4 regions of the Bradyrhizobium sp. LA6.8 genome follow, and region 1 is predicted to be linked to each of the others. Evidence: riboswitches for the same ligand, from Rfam matches in the RefSeq annotation. Region 1 holds a riboswitch; each other region holds the start of a gene.
What was found. A riboswitch is a leader RNA that binds a small molecule or an ion and turns the genes downstream of it on or off. The one in region 1 is predicted to bind cobalamin.
Positions count from the first base shown of each region.

Region 1 (3,202 bases):
CCGCTGTCCACCGCGAGGCGGCGCTCGCGCGTCAGGCGCAACTCACAAAACCGGCCGGCGCGCTCGGCCGGCTGGAGCAGCTTGCGGTCGAGCTTGCGGGCCTGCAGGCGACCGAGCAGCCGCGCGCCGCGCGAGTGCCGATCATCGTCTTCGCCGGCGATCACGGCATCGTCGCGCAGGGCGTGTCGGCCTATCCGCAAGGAGTGACCATCGCGATGATGGCGAATTTTGCCTCGGGCGGTGCCGCGATCTCGGTGCTGGCGCGTGAGCTTGGCTCAAACCTTGAGGTCGTCGACGCCGGTACGCTGGCACAGGAGGCGATGGCAGGAATCGTCACCGACAAGCCGCGCAGCGGCACGCGCGATTTCAGCGTGGAGGCCGCGCTCACTCCCACGGAGCTGGCATTCGCCTTTGAAGCCGGCCAGCGCGCAGTCGCGCGCGCGGCAGCCGGCAGGCCCGATCTCCTGATCTTCGGCGAGATGGGCATCGGCAATACCACGACGTCGGCCGCGATTGCGGCGAGCCTGCTCGGCATCAGCGCCGAGGAGATCGCGGGCAGCGGTACGGGCGTCGACGCGGCCGGCCGCGCGCACAAGGCGCGCGTGATCGACGCTGCGATCGCGCGTCACGGCGTTGCAGGTGCTTCGCCGGAAAAGATTCTGTGCGCCGTCGGCGGCCTCGAAATCGCGGCGATCTGCGGCGCCATCATTGCGGCTGCGCAAGCCCGCATTCCCGTGTTGATCGATGGCTTCATCGTATCCGTGGCGGCGCTGGCGGCGGTGCGGCTGAACCCGTCGTGCCAGCCATTCCTGCTGCCGTCGCATCAATCGGCGGAGCAGGGACATCGGCTGGTGCTGCGCGCGCTGAACGTGCAGCCGTTGATCAGCCTCGATCTCAGGCTCGGCGAAGGATCGGGGGCGGCCATCGCGCTGCCGCTGGTGCGGCTCGCGTGCAGCCTTCACAACGGCATGGCGACCTTCGCGCAGGCCAACGTGCCGGATCGCCCGGCCTGATCCAGCTCAAGCCGCGCGCTGATTGACCGCGACGACGCGCCAGCCGGTGGCGAGCCGGTCGATCCGGGTCAGTGACAACGGATCGATCACGAAGCGCAGGGCCGCTTGTGGTGTCAGATCCAGCGCAATGCAGAGCGCGGCGCGGATGGTGCCGGAGTGAACGACGAGCGTTGCCGAGCCGGCGCCGATTTGCGCGAGACCCAGCCGGACGCGCGCGACCTGATCCTCAAAACTTTCGCCGCCCGGCGGCCGACCGTGCGCCGGATCGCTCCAGAACTGCGCATAGGCCTCGCCGCCGGTCGCGGCGAGTTCGTCATGCCGCCGGCCGGTCCAGTCGCCAAAATCCTGCTCGCCAAATTCGGGCACCAACGCGGGTTCGAGTCCCAGCGCGCGCGCCGTCTCAACCGTACGTCGCGCCGGGCTCGCAAAGCTCGCAGCATCTGGCGGGAGCCTCCGCCGCAACGCCTCCAGTTGCACGCGATCGCCGAGATCGGCGGGCGCGTCGGCCGCATGGATCGTCCCTTTGACGCCGTCGACGGGCGCATGCCGTATCAGCCAGAGGAAGGTCTCGCCTTCCATGCCTATCTCCAAGGAAGTTGGTCACCGTGGTAATAACGTCGCACCGGCACATTGACTCTGTCTTGTCGGTAATCCTAGATGGCTTTGACGGTTTCCCCGAGTGGGGATGAAAAGGGAATGCGGTGCGGGGATTTTGTCCCCAATGCCGCGGCTGCCCCCGCAACTGTAAGCGGCGAATCTTGCGTCACGAGCCACTGGGTATCTCGGTCCCGGGAAGGCGATGCAAGGTACTGACCCGCGAGCCAGGAGACCTGCCGTCAGCCGTGGTCACACGCGAAGATGTCGGTCGGGGAGTACAGACATTCGGCTTCATCGGAAGGCTCAAAGGCCGAAGGTGGGACCTGGTTCGCTGTGACGTGCCACTGACGTCATACCGAGGTCCCGAACTGTGTCTTCCATTCGTCTTGTACGACCGCGTTGCTTCCTGCTCGCTTCCGCCGCGCTCACATCCTTTGCCGCCCTCGATCTGCCTGCCGCCATGGCGCAGCAGGCTCGTGAACCGCTGCCGCCGGTCGAGGTGTCGCCCGCCCAATCCCGCAAACCGGCAAAGCCGGCGGCCCGGGACGCGCAGAGCCCACGCCGCGCAGCATCGCGCAGGCCAGCGGCCGCATCGGCCGCGGCCAAGCCCGTCGTGCCGACCGCGGCGGCGCAGACGCCGCTCAACACCAATGTGGTTGCCGAGAGCGCCTCGCGCCTCGGCCTGACCGTGCAGGAGACACCCGCGACCGTCGAAGTCATCTCGGCCGCGACCATGCGGGAGCAGGGCTATCGCACCGTGTCGGAGGTTGCGCAGGGCGCGGTCGGTGTCACCTCGGGCGACAATCCGGCCGAGCCCGCGGCTTTCTCCATGCGTGGCTTCACCAACAGCCAGATCAACATGCTCTACAACGGCATCAAGATCGGTCCGCAGAACATGACCTCGCGGATCACGGATACGGCCAATCTCGCAGCCGTGGAATTTTTGAAAGGTCCGGCCTCGCTGATGTCGGGCGAAGGTGCCGCCGGTGGCGCAATCAACTTGATCACGAAGCAGCCACACACCGGGCCGATCCGGAATGAAGCTGACTTTTCCTGGGATTCGCTCAACTCGTTCGGCGTCCATTACGGCTCGGGCGGCAGCACCAATTTGCAGGGGCTCGACTACCGCTTCGACATCAGCCGCGCCTCGCTCAATGGCTTTGCCGACGACACCAATACCAAGACGTTGGATGTGTCTGGCCAGCTCAATTACCGCATCTCCGACAGCCTCAAGATCTGGGGCGCGATCGAGTACCGGGAAGATCGCTCGAAGGCCTATTGGGGCGCACCGCTGGTACCGATCGCCTTCAGCGGCTCGCATGCGACGAGCGGCATTGTTTCGGGCAATTACGTCTCGAACTTCAACAAAACGAATCTCGGTGCGATCACGATCGACGATCGTACCTTCAACACCAATTACAACGTTCTCGACAACCGCAACGTGGCACAAGAGGTGTGGCTGCGCGGCGGCTTCGAACTGAAGCTGGCGCCTGACCTGACGCTGAAGAGCCAAGCCTATGCCTATGGCGCGGAGCGTACCTGGTTCAACAACGAGATCGAGGCTTTCAATGCCAGTACGGGCCTGCCCAACT
Region 1 is NZ_JBEPQQ010000001.1:455,465-458,666, forward strand. It holds gene cobT (nicotinate-nucleotide--dimethylbenzimidazole phosphoribosyltransferase) at 1-1,013, shown strand, start outside; gene ABIA90_RS01885 (histidine phosphatase family protein) at 1,020-1,592, opposite strand; cobalamin riboswitch at 1,664-1,865, shown strand; gene ABIA90_RS01890 (TonB-dependent receptor) at 1,981-3,202, shown strand, end outside.

Region 2 (3,202 bases), on a different contig from region 1:
GCGCCGCGGCCATTGTCACTGATGGCGCGTTTCGTGACGGCCAGGAGCTGGCGCGGCTCGATTTCCCCGCCTATGCCCGGCAGGTCACGGCATCGACGCGGTTGTCGTATCATCGCGTCGCGGATCTGAATATTCCGATCGCCTGCGCCGACGTGGCGGTCTACCCGGGCGACATCATCGTCGGTGACGGTGACGGTATCACGGTCGTGCCACGGCATTTGGCCGCCGAAATGGCCGACCTCTGCGAGAGGCGGGACCAGCTCGAGAAGTACCTGTCGTATCGTATCAGTGCCGGCGAGCCGCTCTACGGCGTCTATCCGCCCACACTCGCCGTGCGCGCCGACTTTGAGGCCTGGAAAAAGGCCGGTGCGGATCCGGCGCGGGCCACGACGATCCGGGCGGGAGCCTGACATGAGCAAGACATCGCCCGCCGCCATGGAGGCGACGATCCGTCGCTATTTCGACGCCTGCAACGCCGCCGACTACGATGCCTTGATGGCCTGCTTCACGGCGGACGCGGTTCACTACTTCCCGCCCGGCTTGCCGGACATTCCATGGCGTGGCGCCGATACCATCGCGCGCAAATGGATCTGGTGCGTCGAGAATCTCGGGTCGCAATGGACGATCGAAAAGATTCTTTGCTCGTCGGCGTCGCCGGAAGCCGTGATCGAATGGACGCACTGGAAGCGCAAGCAGGGCACGGCGCTTCGCGGCGACGAATGGTACGCGTTCGAAGGGGCGAGCGGACGCATCAAGGAGATCAGGGCTTATTATGCGGCGCCCGCCGATCCCTCGGCCCGGATCTGCGAGCTCGTCGATTTCGACTATCGCGATCGCGGCTATCACCTTTCGTCCGAATAGCGTCGGGCGGCCACGCCGTTCCTTAGCGGCGAGGGCGCCTTCACCGCCGTCATGGTGACGCGCATCGGGCTGACCAGCGCGGTCTGGCTCGCCGGCCAGCGATGCGCCCCGTGTAGCGAAACGAGGACCTTTGCGGCGAAGCACCTCGGTGCGATCAGGGCGAAAATTGCGGAGCTGCGTGTGCTGGAAGCGACAGTGGCGTCGCTGGTGAACAGCTGCGAGGCGACATGCAGCGGCAGCGTCGCGCCGGGCTGTGTGATCCTGCAATCGGGCCGTGGGTCACGCAGCGCGCCAGGCTGAAGAGCGATCCAAGTGCGAATTCCCGCATTCCACAGGGAACAGGGCTCATGACCCGCAACGAATCGTTGACACCCGGCTGCATATGTCACCACATGTGGGCGTCACGGTTCCGCTGGATCGCAAGATTTAGTGGCTAAGAGGGAAGCCGGTGAACCGCGCGAGAGCGTGGAATTCCGGCGCTGCCCCCGCAACTGTCAGCAGCGAGCTGCTTCCGAACAATCGTCACTGGTGCCTTTCGCACCGGGAAGACGGGAAGTGGGCGACGACCTGCGAGCCAGGAGACCTGCCGCGACAATCTGAACGTCCACGGGCGGGGTGTCCGGCGGTCGCTTGCATGCACCGCCCGGCAACTCCGCTGCCGGCGTTTCTGCAGCGTCCTTCCTTACAGCCCCGCTTAAACACAACGCGCGCATCACGGGGCCCTTTGATGTCACTGAATCTGCACGACGCGGACACCGCTTCCGCACCTATCGTTCATTTGCGTCCACAATCGCTTGCGCCTGCTTCGAGCGAGCCGGCCATGCAGATCATCCGCCGCAATGGAAAAGTCTCGCCGTTCGATTCCGCCAAGATCGCGGTCGCCATGACCAAGGCTTTCCTTGCGGTCGAAGGCACCAGCGCGGTCGCCTCACGCCGCGTCCATGAGAGCGTGGAGCAGCTGACGGCCGAAGTCGTCGCTGCGCTGATGCGGCGGGCAGGCGAGGGACGCACCTTCCATATCGAGGACGTGCAGGACCAGGTCGAACTCGCCTTGATGCGGAGCGAGCACCACAAGGTCGCACGCGCCTATGTGCTGTACCGCGAGGAGCGGTCGCGGCAGCGCGCCGAGGAGGCGGCCGCGGAAGCGACGCCCGCTGTCGCGCCGGCACTTCATGTCACGCTCGCCGACGGTTCGCGCGTTGGTCTCGACACCAAGCGGCTCGCGCTGATTATCGGCGAAGCCTGCGCCGGTCTCGACGGCGTCTCCGCAGCACCCGTGCTCACCGAGACCACCCGCAATCTCTACGACGGCATCAGCCAGGACGAACTGGCGCTGGCCTCGATCATGGCCGCGCGCACGCTGGTCGAGCAGGAGCCGAATTACGCCTATGTCAGCGCGCGCCTGCTGCTCGACAAGCTGCGCGGCGAGGTGCTGTCCTATGTCCATGCCGTGCCGACCTTCGCCTCGCAGGCCGATATGGCTGTGCGCTATGCCGAATATTTCCCGGCCTATGTGAAGACCGGCATCGCTGCCGAACTGCTCGATCCTGAACTGGCCCGCTTCGACCTCGGCCGGATCGCGGCTGCACTCAAGCCCGAGCGCGACCTGAACTTCCAGTTCCTCGGCCTCCAGACGCTGTACGACCGCTACTTCCTGCACGTCCGCGGCAAGCGGATCGAACTGCCGCAAGCCTTCTTCATGCGCGTCGCGATGGGTCTTGCGGTTCGCGAGATCGACCGAGAGGCCAAGGCGATCGAGTTCTACGATCTGCTGTCATCGTTCGACTTCATGGCCTCGACGCCGACGCTGTTCAATTCGGGTACGCTGCGTCCGCAATTGTCGTCCTGTTTTCTCACGACAGTCTCGGACGACCTCGACGGCATCTTCAAGTCGATCAAGGACAACGCGCTGCTGGCAAAATATTCCGGCGGCCTCGGCAACGACTGGACGCCGGTCCGTGGTCTCGGCGCCCACATCAAGGGCACCAACGGCGAGAGCCAGGGCATTATTCCGTTCCTGAAGGTTGCCAACGACACCGCGATTGCCGTCAACCAGGGCGGCAAGCGCAAGGGCGCGGTCTGCGCCTATCTGGAAACCTGGCACGTCGACATCGAGGAGTTCCTCGACCTGCGCAAGAACACCGGCGACGACCGCCGCCGTACCCACGACATGAACACCGCCAATTGGGTGCCGGACCTGTTCATGCAGCGGGTCGAGGGCGATGGCGAGTGGACGCTGTTCTCGCCGGACGAGACGCCCGATTTGCACGATCTCTACGGCGAGGCGTTCAAGACCGCCTACGAGGCCTATGAGGCCAAGGCGAAAGCCGGCGGCATGCGC
Region 2 is NZ_JBEPQQ010000003.1:493,072-496,273, reverse strand. It holds gene ABIA90_RS16000 (RraA family protein) at 1-410, shown strand, start outside; gene ABIA90_RS15995 (nuclear transport factor 2 family protein) at 412-861, shown strand; cobalamin riboswitch at 1,249-1,466, shown strand; gene ABIA90_RS15990 (ribonucleoside-diphosphate reductase subunit alpha) at 1,589-3,202, shown strand, end outside.
Region 2: another riboswitch for cobalamin. It lies ahead of ABIA90_RS15990 (ribonucleoside-diphosphate reductase subunit alpha); the one in region 1 lies ahead of ABIA90_RS01890 (TonB-dependent receptor).

Region 3 (3,202 bases), 320 kb from region 1:
TGCGCGGGCCGTAGAGGCCGCGGTCCGGATTGAGGAGATTGACGTAGTCATTGAAGAACAGCGTGTCCTGCGAGACGTTGAACTGGTTGCTGCTCGCCGCCACGGTGGCGACGAAGCGATTGTCCATTCCGGCGACGTTGGAATTGACGGTGAGGTCGGTGATGTTGCCGTAGAGCCGCTGCGCGTGATCGAGCGCCAGGCGCTCGCGGTAGATGCTCTGCGCGCCTGCGAAATTGCCTACGGTCTGGTCGAACGAGGAGATCTCGTTGTTGAACCAGTGCCGGTGGGCGTCATAGCCATAGACCTGGCTTTTCAGCGAGATGTTGTTGGTGATGTCCCATTGAAAGCCGCTGCGCAGCCAGAGCTCGTTGGCGCCGCTGTGATTGTCGAGCACGTTGTAGTTCGTGGTCAGCGTGCGCGCGTCGATGGTGACCGGGACCGGCGTGCCGCCGCCGAGGTAATAGTTGCTCCAGAGGCCGGAGACGACGCCGTACGTCGGCACGATGCCCGGCGCGTTCGCCGGCACCAGCGGCGTTCCCCAGTAGAAGCGGTCGTTGTCCTGCCTGTATTCGGTCGCGCCCCAGATCCTCAGGTTCTCGTTGACGCGATAGTTCAGCTGGCCCGAGACGTTGCTGAGCTTGGAATAGGTGTCGTCGATAAAGCCCTTGTTGTTGAAATGGCTGATGTCGAAGCGGTAGTCGAGGCCGTTGATCAGCGTGCTGCCGCCCGATCCGTAACCGGCGCGATAGCCGTTGAAGGAATCGTAGGAGGTGAAGGCGTCGTTGACGATTGGTCCGGTGTGCGGCGCCTTGTTCACGTAGTTGATGGCGCCGCCGGTCGCACCGAGGCCCGCCACCAGCGAGTCCGGTCCCTTGATGATCTCGACCTGCTGGAGGCCAGCCACGTCCATGGGACGGCCGGTCATGGTCGACGGCCCGATCGGGATGCCGTTGTAGAGCGTGGAGATCTGGTCGCCGGAAAAGCCACGCATCGAGAAGATGGCGGGCGCGCCTGGCGCATCGCCGCCGGTGACGCCGACTGCAGCCTTGGCGACGTCGGTCGTGGTCCGGATGCCCAGGTCCTGCATCGTCCGCTGACTGATGACCTCGACGGTCGCCGGCATCTCGCGCGCCGTGATGCCGAGCCGGGAGACGACGTCGGTGACGGCTGCCGTGTTGAGCGGCGTCTGCACCGGGCCGCTCGGAGCTTGCGTGGCCGGAACGGCGACAGCAGGGGCGCCACGATTGCGTCCCGCGGCGCGCCGGGCCGCGCGCTGCTTCTGAGTGCCGGGGCTGACGGCAGGAGCCTGTCGCGGCGCAGGCGGCGACACGATCACCGGGCCGACCTCCCGGGAGCGGTTGTCCTGCGCCGCGCTTTGCGCGAGCGCCGCGGACGACAAGGATACCGACGAGAGCAGAGTAATCAGGAAAGCACGCGATAACGCTGGCCTTGCGCCAGCACGGAAATGAAGATTTTGCACAACAACGCTCTGCGGCGACGCAAACAAACCGTCACCGCGGTTGCCTTAGTCATCCACCTTCGCCCCAGGCGGCGGATGCACCGGCTACTTGTCCGACATCAGGGCACCCCGCCCAATGCGTTCGCGCGTGACCATGGCTGGCAGCAGGTTTCCTGGCTCGCGGGTCATCGCCTTCGACCACCTTCCCAGAGGCCCAAGCGGGGCTCCAGTGGTTCGTTTGGTCGTCGGCTATCCGCCTACAGTTGCGGGGGCAGCCGCGGAATTGCCCACTGAGGTGGACGCACCGCATTCCCTTGAAGAGTCCTTGCGGACACTACCGATCACGAAACTGGCATCAGGGGATGAGCGCGTCAACATCCGCGCGGGCTGCTGGACGGGCCGGTCGGTCGATGGTGGCCTTGTGTTGCTGTTTTGCACGATAGTCCGAGGGGGCTGCGTCGAAACGTCCAACCCGGCCTCCGTGCGAGCCTGGGTAACGAACGCTTGACCACGATCAATGACTGCCTTTGGTGTCCGAATATGCTACTGAGGCCGAGTTCCGGCCCGACAAGGCAAGTCGATATTGATGCAGTTCGTCCGTACCATCCTGGCAGTCGCCATCGCCATATCCCTGGCGATGCTGCCGGTTGGCGCGTCCGCGGCGAACCTCGCAATGTCGTCGGATGGCATGCAGACGGCCATGCACATGAGCGGCGACGCCGACATGTCGATGGACGATTGTTGTCCCGACATGAAGGGCACGGGCTCCCATAGCGGCGGCTACAAGTGCGGGATGGGCTTCTGCTGCGTCGGTGGGATCATCGCGCTCGGTGATGTCAGGCCCGTGGCGTTCGAACGTCTCGCCGTCATGGCCAGCACGATGGCTATCCCCCCGGATCAGGTCGTTTCCTTCCGCGGCGCCAGTCCTCCTTTCCGACCTCCTCGAATCTGATCTCGCAAAGCCCGAGACGCGAGCGGCAGGCCTGCTCGCGACGACGACTGACGTGCGCGCTTCGCGCGCCACGGCGAAAGATCAATTCATGAGGACAGGACAATGCTTTCCAAGATCAGCACCGCGGCTCTCGCCGCCACCCTTTCGCTTGCCGCTTCCGCCGCGATGGCGGGCGCGGGCGACTACGCCTTCGAGCCCGTCACTCCGCAGATGAAGAAGGGCGAAGACGTCACGCTCGCCGTTCGCTTGACGAACAAGCAGACCGGCAAGCCGATACCGGACGCGGTCATCTTCAAGACCCGCCTCGACATGGCTCCGGACGGGATGGCCGAGATGGAGTCGGCGGTCGCGCCGCTGCCGTCCAGGGAGCCGGGTGTGTACGCCTTCAAGACGGACCTGCCGATGGCCGGCCGCTACCAGATGACGCTGTCCGTGAAGGTGCAGGGCGAACCGGAGACCGTCACCGGCAAGGTGATCGTCACGGCGGTCAAGTGAGCGTTCGGGCGCTGCCCGGCAGCGCCCGACATTCCCCCTTTTCCTTCACACGGACGCGCGCTCCCGGGTGCGCGGATACACGACATGAAAACGCTGCGTCTCCTGACGGCACTTGCGCTGGGCGGCGGCCTGGTCCTGGCCGGCTACTACTGGCATTCGAACGGTGCGGGCTGGCTCGCTGAGGCCGACATATCATCGGCTGCGGCCGCCGCGGAGCGAACTCCGCTCTACTACCGCGATCCAAGCGGCGCGTCGCTCTGGTCTGCGGGTCCGAAGAAGGACGACCGCGGGCGGGA
Region 3 is NZ_JBEPQQ010000001.1:139,968-143,169, forward strand. It holds gene ABIA90_RS00610 (TonB-dependent receptor) at 1-1,480, opposite strand, end outside; cobalamin riboswitch at 1,606-1,813, opposite strand; gene ABIA90_RS00615 (hypothetical protein) at 2,046-2,411, shown strand; gene ABIA90_RS00620 (FixH family protein) at 2,514-2,906, shown strand; gene ABIA90_RS00625 (efflux RND transporter periplasmic adaptor subunit) at 2,991-3,202, shown strand, end outside.
Region 3: another riboswitch for cobalamin. It lies ahead of ABIA90_RS00610 (TonB-dependent receptor); the one in region 1 lies ahead of ABIA90_RS01890 (TonB-dependent receptor).

Region 4 (3,202 bases), on a different contig from region 1:
GGAGAGCCTGCGCGCGCGCTACGCCGAAGGCCTCGCCGCCTACCGCGCGCAGCGCTTCGACGAGGCTCGCGCCGCGTTCAATGCAGCGCTCGAAGCCGTGCCCGGCGACGGTCCCTCGCGCACGCTGCTCGGCCGCATCGCGCAGTTCGAGGCCAATCCGCCGGACGCAGCTTGGGATGGCGCCTGGCGGCTGGAGCAGAAATAGCCGTCCTTGCCGGGCCGGCACCGCCCTTGCTGGAAAAAACGTTTCTACTCGATAACGATGTTCGCCGTGACCTATTTCTCAGGCTTAGGTTTGACGTCCCTTGTGGCGTTTGATGGGGACACGCCGATGACAGAACTTCATGACAGGCTGGAACGGTTCGAGACGCTCACCGCCGAATGCGAGCTGATTGCCAAGCTCGCCACCGACAGCACCAAGCGCGAGTTCTATCTGAGACTCTCGGAGCAGTATCGTCAGCTGGCGGTGGATATGCGGAAGGCGATCGCGACCAAGGCCGCGGCCTGACGCCGCCTGCAATCCGTTCTTAATGTTTGGCGCGCATCCTTTGAGGATGCGAGCGTCGCGATCATGATTGCTCGCATTGGGAATGCCGAGGTCCGTTGCGGTGCAGCGCATCTCGCTGACGTCGCTTTGCCGCTCCTCACCAGGGCAATCCCATGCGCCTTCTCGCAGTCCTCATCTTCGCGCTCATGACGGCCGCCTGCAACCAGGAGCAGGACATCACCGGCTCGACCCCGGTCTGTGCGATGCGGAACTACAGCTCCTACAATCCCCGCGACATGAACCAGTGCGTTGCCGCCTGCAAGGCGTGCGACCACGGCAACACCGTCACCTGCACCACGTCATGCACCCTCAAGGGTGCCCACTGAGCGGCGGCGCTGGCTGGAGCTAGCGCTGAGGGTGCTCGGGCACCGGAACGATTCACATGGGTTAGTCATTGAAGCGGCAGGCAGGACGCGGAGTCCTATGGAATGGGTATGCTCGATCCCGGTCGGTTCCTGGTGTCGTGCTCGCATTGCGATGCATGGCCGATGGCGGCCAACGTCAAACGTTCGAGCTGGTCGGCGTCGCCGCACGAGGTCCGCTTCGTATGCCCGCGCTGTCGCCGCGAGGAGACCGCCATCATCTCGGCCTCCGGTGAGCTGACCCCGATCCGGCGCATCGACGCTCCGCTGCGCGACGTCACCGCGGCCTGGGCTCAGGCCCAGCGGCCAAGAGGGCGGGCGTAGCCCGCCCGTCACAGGACCAAGAGGGGGGCGTAGTCAACGCCTTGCGCGGTCCGTTTTTGGAACCCGGCCTACGCCGACGCGTTTCCGCTCCGACATCAACGCATCGAGGCCCTGCGAATGATCAACGAGCATTTCGACACCCGCACCCGGATCAACATGAAGCTGGCGCTGGATCGGGTCTGCCGCAATCGCCCGGTCGGAGAGGACCATTGCTTTCGCAGGTCCGTTGCCGAGAACATCATCCGCTGCGCGCTCACAGGCCGCACCGGCATCGGCCAGCTCGTCGATGCCGGCGAGCGGGCGATGATCAGGACGCGTTCGGAGCGGGAGCCGGCCTGATTGCGCCGGCTCAATCTCCGGTGCGGCGCTCTGACCGTGATGCAACCGGCCGATTGACTCTTCGCTTGCCCGCCCCGTAGATTGGCCGGTGACGGTTCTCCTCACGGAGATCAAAAGGGAACGTGGTGCGAGGTTTTCCCGATACCGGGATATTCTCAACGCCACGGCTGCCCCCGCAACTGTAAGCGGTGAATCTTTCGTCATATGCCACTGGGAATCTCGGTCCTGGGAAGGCGACGTAAGGTAACGACCCGCGAGCCAGGAGACCTGCCGTCAGCCGTGGTCACACGCGAAGATGTCGGTCGGGGAGTACAGACATTAGCTTCACCGGAGCAATCGAACGCTCCGCCGTGAAACCTCGTTCGCTGTGACGTGCCACTGACGTCATACCGAGGTTACAAGAGTGTCCCGTATTGTCTTTGCCGCCAGGCGCTTCCGCGCCGGCGTTGTCGCGTTCGTTTCCCTGTATTCGCTCGATCTGACCATGGCCCAGGCCCAGCAGTCGGCATCGCCCGATCTGCTGCCGCCGGTCGAGGTCGCGCCGACCGAGCGTCCGGCCAAGCCGCGAGCCGCGCGGCCTGCGCCCGACCAGCCCGAGCAGCGGCGCGTCGCTCGGCTGCCGAAGCCCGGGCCGGTGCCGGCGTCGCCCCCGGTTGCCGGGGTATCCGCGGCCAACCTGTTTCCGACGGTCGTCGTCAGTCCGACGGGCGTTGTCACTCCGACCAATCTGGTTGCGAGCTCGGTGACGGTTCTGACCGCCAGAGACATCGAGCGCGATCAGCGCCGGACCGCATCCGATGCGCTGAGCGCGGTTCCTGGCCTGAACCTCGTGCAGACCGGCGGTCCGGGCGGACAGACGTCGATCTTCATGCGCGGAACGAATTCCAACCACACCAAGGTCCTGATCGACGGCATCGATGTCAGCGATCCCAGCAACCCGAACCGTTCGTTTGATTTCGGCCAGTTGCTCACCTCCGACATTCAGCAGATCGAAGTCCTGCGCGGTCCGCAGGGCGGTCTCTACGGCGCAGACGCGCTGGGTGGCGTGATCTCCATCGTGACGAAGAAGGGCGACGGTCCCGCCCGCGCCACCGGCTCGGTCGAGGGAGGCTCGTTCGGAGCGTTCAATCAAACTGCAGGTCTGAGCGGTTCACAGGACCACTTCAACTATGCCTTCAACGTCGCGCATTTCCACGCGAACGACGTGCCTGTGACGCCGGTCGAATTGCTCCCGCCGGGGCAGAAGGCGATCGGCAACTATTACGACAACATGACCTATTCGACGAAGCTTGGCGCCGAATTGAGCGAAAACATGACGCTCAACGGCGTCGCGCGGTACACCGACGCCACCCTGCGCTTTACCGGAGACACCTTCGATCCCGTCACATCCGCGAGCTTTCCCGCGGCCGCGCAAAGCACGCAGACGGTGCACCAGCTCTTCACGCGCGGGGAGGCGGTCTGGTCCGCTCTCGACGACCGGATGAAAAGCTATTTCGGCGTCAACTACACCAATCACTGGAACTACAACATCTCGCCCGGCAACGCGATGGCCACGATCACGACCGGCGACCGCGTCAAGTATGATTGGCACACCACGACCCAGCTCGCGCCCAACAACAATGTCATCATT
Region 4 is NZ_JBEPQQ010000003.1:502,988-506,189, reverse strand. It holds gene ABIA90_RS16055 (adenylate/guanylate cyclase domain-containing protein) at 1-205, shown strand, start outside; gene ABIA90_RS16050 (hypothetical protein) at 332-508, shown strand; gene ABIA90_RS16045 (hypothetical protein) at 661-873, shown strand; gene ABIA90_RS16040 (hypothetical protein) at 976-1,233, shown strand; gene ABIA90_RS16035 (hypothetical protein) at 1,351-1,572, shown strand; cobalamin riboswitch at 1,648-1,861, shown strand; gene ABIA90_RS16030 (TonB-dependent receptor plug domain-containing protein) at 1,976-3,202, shown strand, end outside.
Region 4: another riboswitch for cobalamin. It lies ahead of ABIA90_RS16030 (TonB-dependent receptor plug domain-containing protein); the one in region 1 lies ahead of ABIA90_RS01890 (TonB-dependent receptor).